2 regions of the Gordonia sp. PS3 genome follow, and region 2 is predicted to be linked to the other one. Evidence: riboswitches for the same ligand, from Rfam matches in the RefSeq annotation. Region 2 holds a riboswitch; the other holds the start of a gene.
What was found. A riboswitch is a leader RNA that binds a small molecule or an ion and turns the genes downstream of it on or off. The one in region 2 is predicted to bind thiamine pyrophosphate.

Region 1: another riboswitch for thiamine pyrophosphate. It lies ahead of thiC (phosphomethylpyrimidine synthase ThiC); the one in region 2 lies ahead of ACE11G_RS16105 (FAD-dependent oxidoreductase).

Annotation. Positions count from the first base shown of each region.
Region 1 is NZ_CP169524.1:378,990-385,464, reverse strand. It holds gene ACE11G_RS01805 (GCN5 family acetyltransferase) at 1-134, shown strand, start outside; gene ACE11G_RS01800 (ribonuclease domain-containing protein) at 165-677, shown strand; gene ACE11G_RS01795 (barstar family protein) at 674-1,159, shown strand; gene ACE11G_RS01790 (exodeoxyribonuclease III) at 1,164-1,946, shown strand; gene ACE11G_RS01785 (GNAT family N-acetyltransferase) at 1,975-2,325, opposite strand; TPP riboswitch at 2,452-2,565, shown strand; gene thiC (phosphomethylpyrimidine synthase ThiC) at 2,557-4,248, shown strand; gene thiD (bifunctional hydroxymethylpyrimidine kinase/phosphomethylpyrimidine kinase) at 4,296-5,108, shown strand; gene ACE11G_RS01770 (helix-turn-helix domain-containing protein) at 5,127-6,197, opposite strand.
Region 2 is NZ_CP169524.1:3,461,725-3,468,199, reverse strand. It holds gene ACE11G_RS16125 (hypothetical protein) at 1-1,256, opposite strand, end outside; gene ACE11G_RS16120 (NUDIX hydrolase) at 1,386-1,844, shown strand; gene ACE11G_RS16115 (hypothetical protein) at 1,882-2,244, opposite strand; gene thiE (thiamine phosphate synthase) at 2,503-3,180, opposite strand; TPP riboswitch at 3,224-3,337, shown strand; gene ACE11G_RS16105 (FAD-dependent oxidoreductase) at 3,330-4,487, shown strand; gene thiS (sulfur carrier protein ThiS) at 4,478-4,675, shown strand; gene ACE11G_RS16095 (thiazole synthase) at 4,668-5,465, shown strand; gene ACE11G_RS16090 (hypothetical protein) at 5,473-6,420, opposite strand.

The sequences.
Region 1 (6,475 bases), 720 kb from region 2:
CGCCCGGCGACTGGGCGCCGATCGCCGACGGGGTGGTCGCGGTGACGGTGGCGGCGTCCGACGACTCGGCCCGCGCGGCGTGGCGAGCACTGGACTTCGAACTGCACCACACGTGCCGCCTGCTGGCTCTGTAGCGGCGGCGCGATGAATTACGGTGGACGGCGATGCCGAACTCCACCGACCCCGACCTGACCAGGCGACGAATCATCGCTTCGGCGCTCGCCGTCATCGCGCTGCTCGCCATCGCGGCGTTCACGTGGTGGATCGACGGCCGCGACAGCCCCGACGACGCGTCGTCCGCACCGACGTCCACGGCCGCCGGCCCGCTCCTCGGCACGTCCACGGCGGCGCCCGGCCCGGCGACGGTCGAGGCGAGGGGCGGCGACGCTCCCACCCGGGTCACCAAGACGCTGAACGAGATCGATTCGGGCCGGTGGCCGGAGGCGGCGAACGCCCCGGGCACCCACGGCGGCGACACCTTCCGGAACAACGAGCGCAAGCTGCCGGTCAAGTCCGCAGACGGGCGGCGCATCGTCTACAAGGAATGGGACGTCAACCCCAAGAAGCCGGGACGCGGACGTGACGCCGAACGCATCGTGACCGGCAGCGACGGGTCCGCCTGGTACACCCTCGACCACTATCGGACCTTCGTCCAGATCCGGGGGCCGTCGGCGTGACCACCGCTTCCCTGACCGAATTCCTCGCCGGCGAGGGCCCGGCGACAGCGCTCGCGATCGGCGACGTCACCACCTACCGCACCGGCGCAGCGGTCCGGCGGTTGCCGGGCGACCGGATGCGCACGTTGGACGGACTGTACGACCTCTTCGCCGCCGCATGGGACTTCCCCGGCCACTTCGGGCACAACAAAGACGCGTTCGACGACTGCATGGGCGACCTCCCCACCGGTCTGCGGACCCCCACCGGCGCTCGGGCGACGGCATTGCTGACCGTCGTCTCCGATGCCGGCCGACTCCTGGCCGACGCTCCGGAAGGCGACTTCGAGTGGTTCGCCACCTCCCCCGCGCACTGGCGGGAGCGGCTGCGCCGATCGGGCCGCCGCTTCGGACTCGTCCTGCTCACGTCCGCCGACGACGCGGCCGCCGTCGCAGGCCGATGGGAGGGTGCCGGTGCGCCCCTGATGCGGTTGCGGCAGGATTGACGCCATGCGCCTGGCGACGTGGAACGTGAACTCGATCCGCGCCCGATCCGAGCAGGTCGTGGCATGGATGAATCGGCATGCGATCGATGTGCTCGCGATGCAGGAGACCAAGTGCACCGACGATCAGTTCCCGGTGATGAGTTTTCTGGCCCACGGCTACGACGTCGCGTTCCACGGGTCGAGCGGATACAACGGCGTCGCGATCGCGTCCCGGATCGGGGTGCACGACATCCACATCGGATTCGACGGGCAGCCGCTCTACGCCGGTGAACGGGAGGCGCGAGCCATCTCGGCGACCTGCGGTGGCGTGCGCGTCTGGAGCCTGTACGCCCCCAACGGGCGCGAGCCGGGACACGATCACTTCCAGTACAAACTCGACTGGCTCAGCGCCCTCGCCGATGTCACATCGCTGGAACTGTCGCACGATCCCGCCGCCCAGGTCGCTCTCGCCGGAGACTGGAATGTGGCGCCGACCGACGAGGACGTGTGGGACCCCGAGTACTTCGCGTCCCGCACGCACACCTCCGACGAGGAGCGCGCCGCCTTCCGCCGCTTCGTCGAAGGCGGATTCGTCGACAGCGCGGCCCCCTTCACCCCCGGTCCGGGGACCTACACCTTCTGGGACTACCAGGCCGGGCGCTTCGCCCGCAACGAGGGCATGCGCATCGACTTCGCGCTCTGCTCCCCCGCCTTGGACGACCGTATCCACGACGCCTTCATCGACCGCGACGCCCGCGCCGCGGAGGGCGCCAGCGATCACGCCCCCCTCGTGTTCGACCTGAGCTGATCCCGGCGGGTGCGCCGGTCGGTCCGCCTCAGGCGGAGGCCATCGCCACCATGCCGGGATGGGCGTCGAGGAAGTGCTTGGTGAAGGTGCACAGCGGCCGCACCTTGAGCTGGTTGTCGCGCATGTACTGCATGGCGCCGCCGGTGAGCCGAGTGGCCAGCCCGTGGCCGCTGTACTCGTCGTAGAGGACCGTGTGGAGGATCGTCACCACCTCGCCGTCGGGACCGTCGTCGATGCGATAGCCGAGCACGCCGACCAGGTCGCCGCCCACCCGCAACTCGAAGCGCTCCCGCTCCGGATTGTGGGACACCTCGGAGATCTGGTGCAGCAGCGAGCGCGCCGACTGCGGCGGATGCGAGTGACGGACTTTGCGATGCATTCGTTGACCTCCTGTGACCAGCGTCACAAGATTACGTTCGTTCGACGGGGAGACGCAAGTCACATCTGTCACATCTGCATCACGATGCGACGCGACCGGACGACGTGAGTATGGTGGGCACCGCACAACTTCACACGCGGGGGCTCCCACGGAACCGGGGGCTGAGATGGCGACAGGCGGTCGTCGACCGCCTGAACCTGTCCGGATAATGCCGGCGTAGGGAGGATCATCATGGGCACATCCATGCCTGGAACCACACGTGACGACGCCACCGCCGAGGTGACCTGCGGCCCCATCGAGGGCAGCAGCAAGGTCTACCTCGACGTCGACGGCATGGCCGTTCCCCAGCGTCGAGTGCATCTGACGAACGGCGAGCACCTCGACCTCTACGACACCTCCGGTCCGTACACCGACTCGTCGGCGACCATCGACCTCGAGAAGGGGCTGGCGAAGACGCGCGACTCCTGGGAACGGCCGGCACCGGTGCCCGTGGGCGGGCACGACGCGGCCACCCAGCTGGCCTGGGCACGCGCCGGGATCGTGACGCCGGAGATGAGATACATCGCCGCGCGCGAGGGCGCCGACGCCGAGCTGGTCCGCAGCGAAGTGGCCGCCGGACGCGCGGTGATTCCGGTCAATCACCGCCACCCCGAGTCGGAGCCGATGATCATCGGCAAGGCCTTCGCGGTGAAGGTGAACGCGAACATCGGCAACTCTGCCGTCACCTCGTCCATCGCCGAAGAGGTGGAGAAGATGGTCTGGGCCACCCGGTGGGGCGCCGACACCATCATGGATCTCTCGACCGGCAAGGACATCCACCTCACTCGCGAATGGATCCTGCGCAACTCCCCCGTCCCGGTCGGAACCGTGCCGATCTACCAGGCGCTCGAGAAGGTGAACGGCGATCCCACGCGCCTGACCTGGGAGATCTACCGCGACACCGTCATCGAACAGGCCGAACAGGGCGTCGACTACATGACCGTGCACGCCGGCGTGCTCCTGCGTTACGTCCCGCTGACCGCCAAGCGGGTGACCGGCATCGTCTCGCGCGGCGGCTCCATCATGGCCGCATGGTGTCTGGCCCACCACACTGAGTCGTTCCTGTACACGCACTTCGACGAGCTGTGCGAGATCTTCGCGCGGTACGACATCACCTTCTCGCTCGGCGACGGCCTGCGCCCCGGGTCCATCGCCGATGCGAACGACGAGGCGCAGTTCGCCGAACTGCGGACCCTGGGCGAGCTGACGAAGATCGCCAAGAGCCACGGCGTACAGGTGATGATCGAGGGCCCCGGGCACGTCCCGATGCACAAGATCGCCGAGAACGTCCGGCTCGAGGAAGAGCTGTGTGAGGAGGCCCCGTTCTACACGCTCGGCCCGCTCGCCACCGACATCGCGCCGGCCTACGACCACATCACCTCCGCGATCGGCGCCGCGATGATCGCGCAGGCCGGCACGGCGATGCTCTGCTACGTGACGCCGAAGGAGCACCTGGGGCTGCCGAACCGGGACGACGTGAAGGTCGGCGTCATCACCTACAAGATCGCGGCACACTCGGCCGACCTCGCCAAGGGTCATCCGCGCGCCCAGGAACGCGACGACGCCCTCAGCAAGGCGCGCTTCGAGTTCCGCTGGACCGATCAGTTCAACCTCGCGCTCGATCCCGACACGGCACGCGAGTACCACGATGAGACGATGCCCGCCGAGCCGGCGAAGACCGCGCACTTCTGCTCCATGTGCGGCCCCAAGTTCTGCTCCATGCGGATCTCGGCCGACGTCCGCACCTATGCACAGGAGAACGGGCTCGTCACGCAGGAGGACATCGACGCGCGGCTGGCACAGGACATGGCGGCCAAATCGGCCGAGTTCGCGGCGGCGGGAAACCAGGTGTACCTGCCGATCTCCGAGGCCGCCGCGCCGTGACCCTGCGGCTTCCGCAGGCCGGCCCCGGCGTCACCCCGGTCCGGGTGATGACCGTGGCCGGCTCCGATTCCGGCGGCGGCGCGGGCATTCAGGCCGATATGCGCACCTTCGCGATGCTCGGCCTGCACGCCTGCGTCGCGGTCACCGCGGTGACCGTGCAGAACTCCACCGGGGTCACCGGAATCCAGGAGATCGATCCGGCGGTGGTCGCGGCGCAGATGCACTCGGTGGTTCCCGACATCGGCGTCTGTGCGGTCAAGACGGGGATGCTGGCCTCCGATCCGATCATCACGGCGATCGCCGAGGCCGCGACGCAGCTCGGCATCGGCGGTGACACGGGAGTGCCGCTGGTGGTCGATCCCGTCTGCGCGTCGATGCACGGCGATCCCCTGCTGGCGTCCGACGCCCTCGGTGCGCTCACCGAGCGGTTGATGCCGCTCGCCACGGTCGTCACGCCGAACCTGGACGAGGTGCGCCTACTGACCGGGATCGACGTCGTGGACGGTGCGAGCCAACGGGCGGCCGCCGCGGCACTGCGCGAGACGGGCGCCCGGTGGGCCCTGGTGAAGGGCGGCCACCTGCGGGGCAGCGAACACAGCCCCGACATCCTGTACGACGGCCGAGAGTTCCTGGAGTTCCCGGGCAGACGCATCGACACCCCGCACGACCACGGTGCGGGCGACACCCTGGCCGCGGCGATCACCGGCGCGCTGGGCCACGGCTACCGCGTGCCCGACGCCGTGGCCTTCGCGAAGCGGTGGGTCACCCGCGGCCTGGCCGCCGCCTATCCGCTCGGCGCCGGCCACGGCCCGGTGAACCCGCTGTGGCGGCTCGATCCGGCGGCCGACTCCCCGCCGTGACCGGTGCCGGCCCCGCCGCTATCCGCGCACGCGGTGGCGATACTCCACCGGTCCGACGCCGTAGCGCTGCTTGAACCGGTTCCGGAAGGTCGCGACCGTCGGGAAGCCCGATGAGAGCGCGATGGTGCTGATCGAGGCGCCCGCGTTCTGCATGAGCATCTCGTGGGCGGTCTGCAGCCGGCGATCGGCGATCCGGCTCGCGAGCGAGGTGTCGCAGTTCTCGAAGTAGCGGTACAGCTGGCGGCGCGAGAGGTGCAGCCGCTCGGCGATCGCGTCCGGGGAGAAGCTGGGATCGCGGTGGTGGCGGTCGATGAGGTCGCGAGCGGCCTCCTGGACGAACAGGGCGTTGTCCTCGGTGCCGGTCGGAGAACCGTCGAGTTCCGACAGCGCGGCGACGATCAGATCGACGGCGGCCTGCTCCGAGACGGTGCCCGTCGCCTGCCCCGCATTGAGCGCCGAGGTCTCGGCGGCGAATCGGCGGACGAAGACCGCGGCCGCGCGGGCCAGCGGGGTGTTGGCCGCGATGGGACGCTGCAGCCGCTCGGCGATGTGGCGGTGCTTGCCGAGCCGATTGAACGGGATGAGCAGTCCGGACGGGTCGGCCACGGCGTTGGTCACCAGGCTGTACGGGGTCGCGTTGCTGACGAACACCAGGTCGCCGGGGCCGTAGACGAACTCCCGGCCGTTCTGCCGGATGAGTGACTGTCCGCGCATACCGCTGACACTGACCACCAGAGAGTCCGACGGCTCGTTCCGCACCCGCTCCGCCGTGCGCTCCATCGTCATCGCGGGCTGCAGTGCGCAGTAGGTCACGATCGACGACAGACTCTGTGCGAAGCGCATCGCATGAAAGGTCTCCGGTTCCGCGATGCGGACGTCGACCGTCGGGCTGTAGGCGGTGGTGCCGGAATGGCCGGTGAACCGGTCCGGACGCGGGCGCGTCGGGACACTGCCGACGCCGAGCCGCGCTTCCCATTCGGCGACGGTGCGCGGAGTGAGCCGGGTCGCCAGTCCGGGACGTGCCGCCTGAGGGAACGAAGCGCGCGTATTGGACAGACTTGTCTTGGGCAGGGTTGCACTATGGGGCATGAGGAGACCTTCTACGCATGGGGGACATGGCGAGATGGGCCTGGCTTTGGGAGGGAGCCTTGCTTTCTCATCTGACATACTTGCACACCCAATTATCAGTGTCGAGCGAATCACCAAAAGCGCCAAGGTGATATTCGGGTCACATCGGGCGGGTCCGATCGGCAAACTTGCGTCGCAACTGTCACTACCTGGGGGTAACTGCTAGCAGGCCGGCATCGCGGCATACCCGGCGCGGTACTGTTCTGGGAGACCGCGGCGCGTCGACCCGCCGCGGCCCG
Region 2 (6,475 bases):
GTGCTGATCTTGCCGTTGCCGATGGTCAGGGCCCGCGCGGCCGTGTAGTCACCGCTCGCCAGCCGACGGCCCACCTCCTCGTGGGCACTGCGCCAACGTTCGAGCGCCGACTGGACGTCGGTGAGCGGCTGCGTCAGGCCGTGGTCGTCGGCGTGGTCGGGGTCGTTCGCGAGTTGGTCGGCGTGATCGTGGATCTCCTCGAGATCCTTGCTGAAGCCGACGTCGAGTTCTCCCGGATCGGACCGGCGGACCAGCGACAGCGTCTCGGCCGACCGCGCCTGCTGTGTGAGGATCCGCATGGTGGTCAGCGTGTGCAGCGGATCGGCACCGGCGGTCTTCGCCGTGTTGGCCGCGGCCACCGACAGCAGTCCCGAGATGAGCAGCCAGACCGTGCCGAGGATCATCGCGGTGAGCGCGCCGATGAGACCGATGTTGAAGTGGCGCCGCGTGCGCCGGGCCAGATAGCGTCCGGTGACGATCAGCATCGCGATGATGATCAGCAGCGCCACGTAGACGCCCCACGGTGGGACGGTGAGGGTGCGCTGGGGGTCGGAGATCGCCGACGACCGGTCCTCGTAGAGGCGTTGCGCCGCGGGCAGGATGGTCTCGATCATCAATGACGAGGCCTCGCTGAGGTAGGCCGATCCGACGGGGTTCGCGAGCCGGTTGTTGGTGCGTGCGGTCTCGATGAGGCCCGTGTACACCGGGATGTTGGTGGCGATGGTGTCGAGATCGTCACGCGAGGGCTTGTCGCGCTCGGACACCTCCGCCGCCGTGGACAGTCCGTCCGCGGCGGCGATGAGCGCGGAGGACGCCGTCGCGATGGAGTCGGTGTACTCCGCGCGGAGGTCGGGGGACTCGCGGCCGCCGGAGATGAACGCGGAGTTGGCCGCGGCGTCGGCCACCGACAGCGAACTGTAGAGGACCTCGGCGGCCTCGGCCTGCGGCTCGGCGCGGTCGACGAGTGCTTCGAGGGTCTGGCTTCGCTCGGTGAGCGAGACGGACGAGTACCAGCCGGTGAGACCGCATGCGAGGACCATCGCGAGCAGGATGATGACGAGTTTGCCGGGCGTGGTGGTCGCGTAGAAGCGCATCGTCAGCAACGGCGACGAGACCCGCTCGCGGGTCATGGCGGCGATCTCGCGCCGGTCGGCGATCACCTGGCGCAGAGTGGGGCTCGGCGCGCCACGGTCGGGCAGCACACTGCGGCCCGCATGCGTGAGTGCCGAGCGCACTCGGTAAACCTGGCCGGCCACGAGTTGTCCCTTTCGGATGTGCTGCGCTCAACCCTAGTCGGCGCGGCTGCGAGTAGACGGACAGCCCGGTACGGTGATTCGTCAGAGAAGCCGATCTGAAGTCGGTGGGTCGGTGCAGGAGGTCGCAGGGTGCGCGGTGACGGTGACGGCTGGGTATTCGGTGCGGACGGTGCGCGCTACTGGGGACGCTTCGGGGCGGCGGGTCTGCTGCTGTGCGCGCCGGCCGACTCAGGCGTCGTGGTGCTGCTCCAGCATCGCGCCGTGTGGTCGCATCAGGGCGGCACGTGGGGGCTGCCGGGCGGTGCCCGCGACTCGCACGAGAGCGTGGAACAGGCCGCGGTGCGTGAAGCGCACGAGGAAGCCGGGATCGCTGAGTCGGACGTCGCGGTGATCGAGTCGATCGTCACGCACTCGGCGCCGGAGTGGAGTTACACGACGGTCATCGCCAAGGCCGATTCGCCGGTCGCGACGGTCGGCAACGGGGAGTCCGCCGAACTGCGCTGGGTGCCCGCCGAGTCGGTGGCCGAGCTGCCGCTGCATCCCGGTCTGGCGAAGGCGTGGCCGGGGCTGCTGGCCCGGCTCACCTGAGTCCGGCCCGCCCGAAACCCGGACCACCTGAGCGAGCTCACGCCAGCTGATTGGCTCCCGCGATCAGCGCGTTGATGGTGGCCTCGTCGCCGGTGCGGCCCCGGCCGTACGACCAACTCCGGTGCAGATCGCGTTCGCAGAGCAGGTAGGTGACGGTCTCGCCGTCCTCCTGATGCTGGTACAGCGAGACGATCTCGACGCCCGCGCCCAGTGCGTACAGCACCTCGGTCATCGCGCCGATGGCGCCGACCGCGGTGGCGCTGACGTCGTGGCATCGTCGGCCGAGATTGATCCGTGCGCGGCAGGTGACGGTGTCGCCGCGACCCGGCTCGATCGTGATCGCCTCCAACGCGATGTCGCCGGCGGGTGCGTAGGTCTGGTCGAAACTCGAAGTGGTCATGTCGGCCGCCTCCCGTGGAAACCAGTTCGGCAGTCGCCGAGAGGAGCGGGACTGCTGCGGACGGTCGTATCCGTTACGGGTACAGGATGTCGGCAGGATCTGAATGGAACGCATCGGGAGCCTTCATTTCGGTCGAAGATTCGATGACCGACGAGCTCAGATATGTGGAGAGACGACAACCCCGCAGCGGGGGGTCGGTCGAATCAGACCCCGCTGCGGCGGGCTACAAGAAGCTTCCACGTCATGATGGCAAGCAGCTTACTCCGCCGTGCCGGAAAGGCAAGCCGTCCGGAGGTCGCGCGCGGCGGTCGCGGGATCGTCGGCACCGGTGATCGCCCGGACCACCACGATGCGCTCGCCGCCCGCGTCGGTGACCTCTCGAACGCGGGGCAGGTCGATGCCGCCGATCGCGAACCACGCCTTGCTGGGCCGCGCCGCGGCGACCGCGCTGACGAACTCCAGTCCGGTGGCCGCCCGGCCCGGTTTGGTCGGCGTCGTCCAGCACGGGCCGGTGCAGAAGTAGTCCACGTCGGGATCGGCATCGGCGGTGAGCGCCTGCTCCACGGTGTGCGTGGAGCGGCCGATCACCACGTCGGGGCCGACGATGCGCCGGGCGGTGGCGGGCGGCAGATCGTCCTGGCCGACGTGGAGGACGTCGGCGCGGGACGCGACCGCGACGTCGGCCCGGTCGTTGACCGCCAGCAGCGCACCCGCGGCGTGCGTCAGTTCGCGCAGCCGCCGCAGCAGTTCCAGCTCCTGCACGGCGGTGAGCTCGCCGAACTCGCGTTCCCCGGGCGAATTCTTGTCGCGCAGCTGGACGATGTCGACGCCGCCCGCGAGAGCGCTCCGGACGAAGTCGATCAGGTCGCCGCGCTCGCGCCGCGCGTCGGTGCACAGGTACAGGCGGGAGGTGGCGAGACGAGTGCGGGCATCCATGACCGACACCGTAGTCGCCGATGCCGGGCGGTAGACTGTGAGGCGTTATCGACACGGGAGTCCGGAGGTCCGCCGGGCTGAGAGTGCGCTGCGCCGGCGCTGACCGTCACACCTGATCCGGGTCATGCCGGCGAAGGAAGGCTGACGTCATGTCTGGTGAAAGCGCATCCGGCGAAGAGTTCGCCTCCCCGAGGGGACATAGCACCGAGCGGCTCGGTGAACTGTCGGTGATCGGGGGCGGCGTCGTCGGCCTCACGTGCGCCCTGTCCGCCGCCGACCGCGGATGGCGGGTGCGCGTCTTCGACGCCGGACCGCAGGAGCGGGCCGCGCACGTCGCGGGCGGCATGCTCGGCTGCTTCGCAGAAGGACATCCCGGCGAGGACCGGCTGCTGGCGATCTCGCGGGACTCGGTGGCGCGATGGCCCGCCCTGCTCGAACGACTCGGCGATCCGACCGTGCGGACGGCCGCCGACAGCTTGCTGATCGGTGCCGCGCCGGCCGATCTGGAGCACCTGCGGACACAGGTGCGGTTCGGGCTGTCCACGTCGCCCGGCGACGCCGACCGGCTGCCCGCGATGACACCGGCCGAGCTGCGTGCAGCCGAACCCGCGCTGGTGCGCGGCGTGGCCGGAGGGTTTCACGCGGTCGGTGAGGGGTCGCTCGACAACCGGCGGCTGATCGCCGCGCTGCAACGCGCGCTCAAGAGCCGCGGAGTGATCTGGGAGCGCGGGCGGGTGACCGATCTGTCGACGATCCCCGGGGATCAGGTGCTGGTCGCGGCCGGCCTCGGTTCCCGCAGGCTGCTGCCGAGCGTGGAACTCCGCGGTGAGAAGGGCGAGATCCTCCGACTGCGCCGCACACGTTGGTCGGTGCCGCCGCCGACGCATGTGATCCGGGCCCGCTGGCATGGGCGCGCCCTGTACCTGGTGCCGAGGGATGACGGGGTGGTCGTGGGCGCCACCCAGTACGAGGCCTACGACGACGGTGATCGGATGCCGCTGGCGGGCGGGGTGGGCGATCTGCTCGCCGACGCCGCCGAGCTGATGCCGGGACTGCGCACCTACGAACTCGCCGAGGCGGGCGCGGGGATCCGCCCGTCGTCGCCGGACGGTGTGCCCGTGGTGCGGCGGGTGGACGAGCGGATTCTCGTCGCCGCCGGGCACGGCCGCAACGGCATCGCGCTCGCCCCGTGGACCGCGGCGCGCGTGGCCGCCCTCCTCCGACCGCCGGATCGGCGCGGACCGGACTCGCGGGTGGATCCGATCGCAACTGACAACACCGACAACAGGGAGCCGACATGGAACTGACCGTCAACGGCGACACCGTCACCTTCGATGACGCGCCGACCGTCACCGGGCTGCTGGCCCACCTCGACCTGCCCGACTGCGGAGTCGCGGTGGCCGTGGACGGGGTGGTGCGTTCCAAAGCCGAGTGGGACCGACCGCTCGGTGCGTACGCCGAGATCGACATCCTGACGGCGGTGCAGGGTGGCTGACACAGCACAGGGACCGGTCGGGGAGGTGCCGCCGCTGTCCGTGGCCGGCCGCGAGTTCGGTTCGCGGCTCATCACGGGGACCGGCGGCGCGCCGAATCTCGCTGTGCTCGAACGTGCATTGATCGCCTCCGGAACCGAGCTGACGACGGTGGCGATGCGCCGCATCAGTCCGGAGTCCGGGACCGGTGTGCTCGACCTGCTGCGTCGCCTCGGAATCGCGGTCCTGCCGAACACGGCGGGCTGTCACACCACGGCCGAGGCGGTACTGACCGCGCAGCTCGCCCGTGAGGCGTGCGAGACGGATCTGGTCAAGCTGGAAGTGGTGGCCGACGACCGCACGTTGCTGCCCGATCCGCTCGAGTTGGTGGACGCCGCATCGGCGCTGGTCGCCGACGGCTTTCAGGTTCTCGCGTACACCAACGACGACCCGGTCCTCGCTCTGCGTCTGCAAGACGCGGGGGTGGCCGCGGTGATGCCGCTGGGCTCGCCGATCGGGACCGGGCTCGGCATCTCCAATCCACACAACATCGAGATGATCGTCGCGCGGGCCGAGGTGCCGGTGGTGCTCGACGCCGGCATCGGGACGGCGAGCGACGCGGCACTGGCCATGGAACTCGGCTGCGACGCCGTCCTGCTGGCCTCGGCGGTCACGCGCGCGGACGACCCGGCGGCGATGGCCGCGGCCATGCGCCACGCCGTCGTCGCCGGATACCTGGCCGCGCACGCCGGCCGGATCCCGAAGCGGTTCTGGGCGCAGGCATCCTCGCCGAGCCGTTCCGCGATCTGCTGAGGACGCGTCAGCGGTCCGCGTCGTCGACCTGCTCGCGGCCGCGGCGCCATCCGCCCTTCTCCGGCGGGGCCTCCCCGAAGTGGTCGGGGTCGCCGGTGCCGTACCAGGCGACGAGGACCGCGCCGACCACGGCGCCGATGAAGCCGACCACCGCGAGCCAGCCGAGACCGGGGTGTGCGCTGTCGCCCAGGAAGGCCACGCCGATGATGCTGGGGCCCGCGGTCTCACCGACCACCAGCATCGCGGTCACGCCGCTGACGGCACCGACCTGCAGCGCCACCGTCTGCACGTAGAAACCGATCGCTCCGGCGATCGCGATCGACCACGCCGCGGGGTCACCCAGGATGGTCAGGATGTCGAACTTCTCCAGGCCGTCGAGCACCCGGACCGAACACGCGATCACGCCGAACAGCAGCCCCGCGCCGGCACCGCCGATCGGCGCGGCGAACTTACCGCCCCGGTACACGCCGACCAGGGAGACGGTGCACAGCAGGATGGTCGCGATCATCAGACCCCAGTGGAAGGTCATCGACGCGCTGTCCTTGACGCCCGGGGACGACGACACGCCGAGCAGGAACAGGGAGAGCACCACGAGCCAGATCGCGACCCAGTCACGGGTGTGCAGAACGATATTGAGCAGGAGTGTTCCGAGCAGTGCCGTGACGACGAGGTTGGCGGACACGATCGACTGAGCCAGGAACAGCGGCAGGAAACGCGCGGCGACGGCGCCGCCCGCGAAGCCGACGATGACCATGACAGTCCCGAGGATGAACGCGGGATCGACGAGCGTGGAGAAGGTCGACTCGACCGACGGCGAGTTGTCGCCGCCGACCCCGGCCTTGCCCTCTTCCCGCTGCTCCACCGCGACCCGGCGGGCGCCGAGTGCTCGGAGCACGGTCGAGACTCCGTAGGCCACCGCGGCCATCGACGCCGCAATGATCCCGATTACGTACAACGAAGAATCCCCTGAGTCGTGAATGAGTACTCGGTAAGAACACGCTACACGTGAG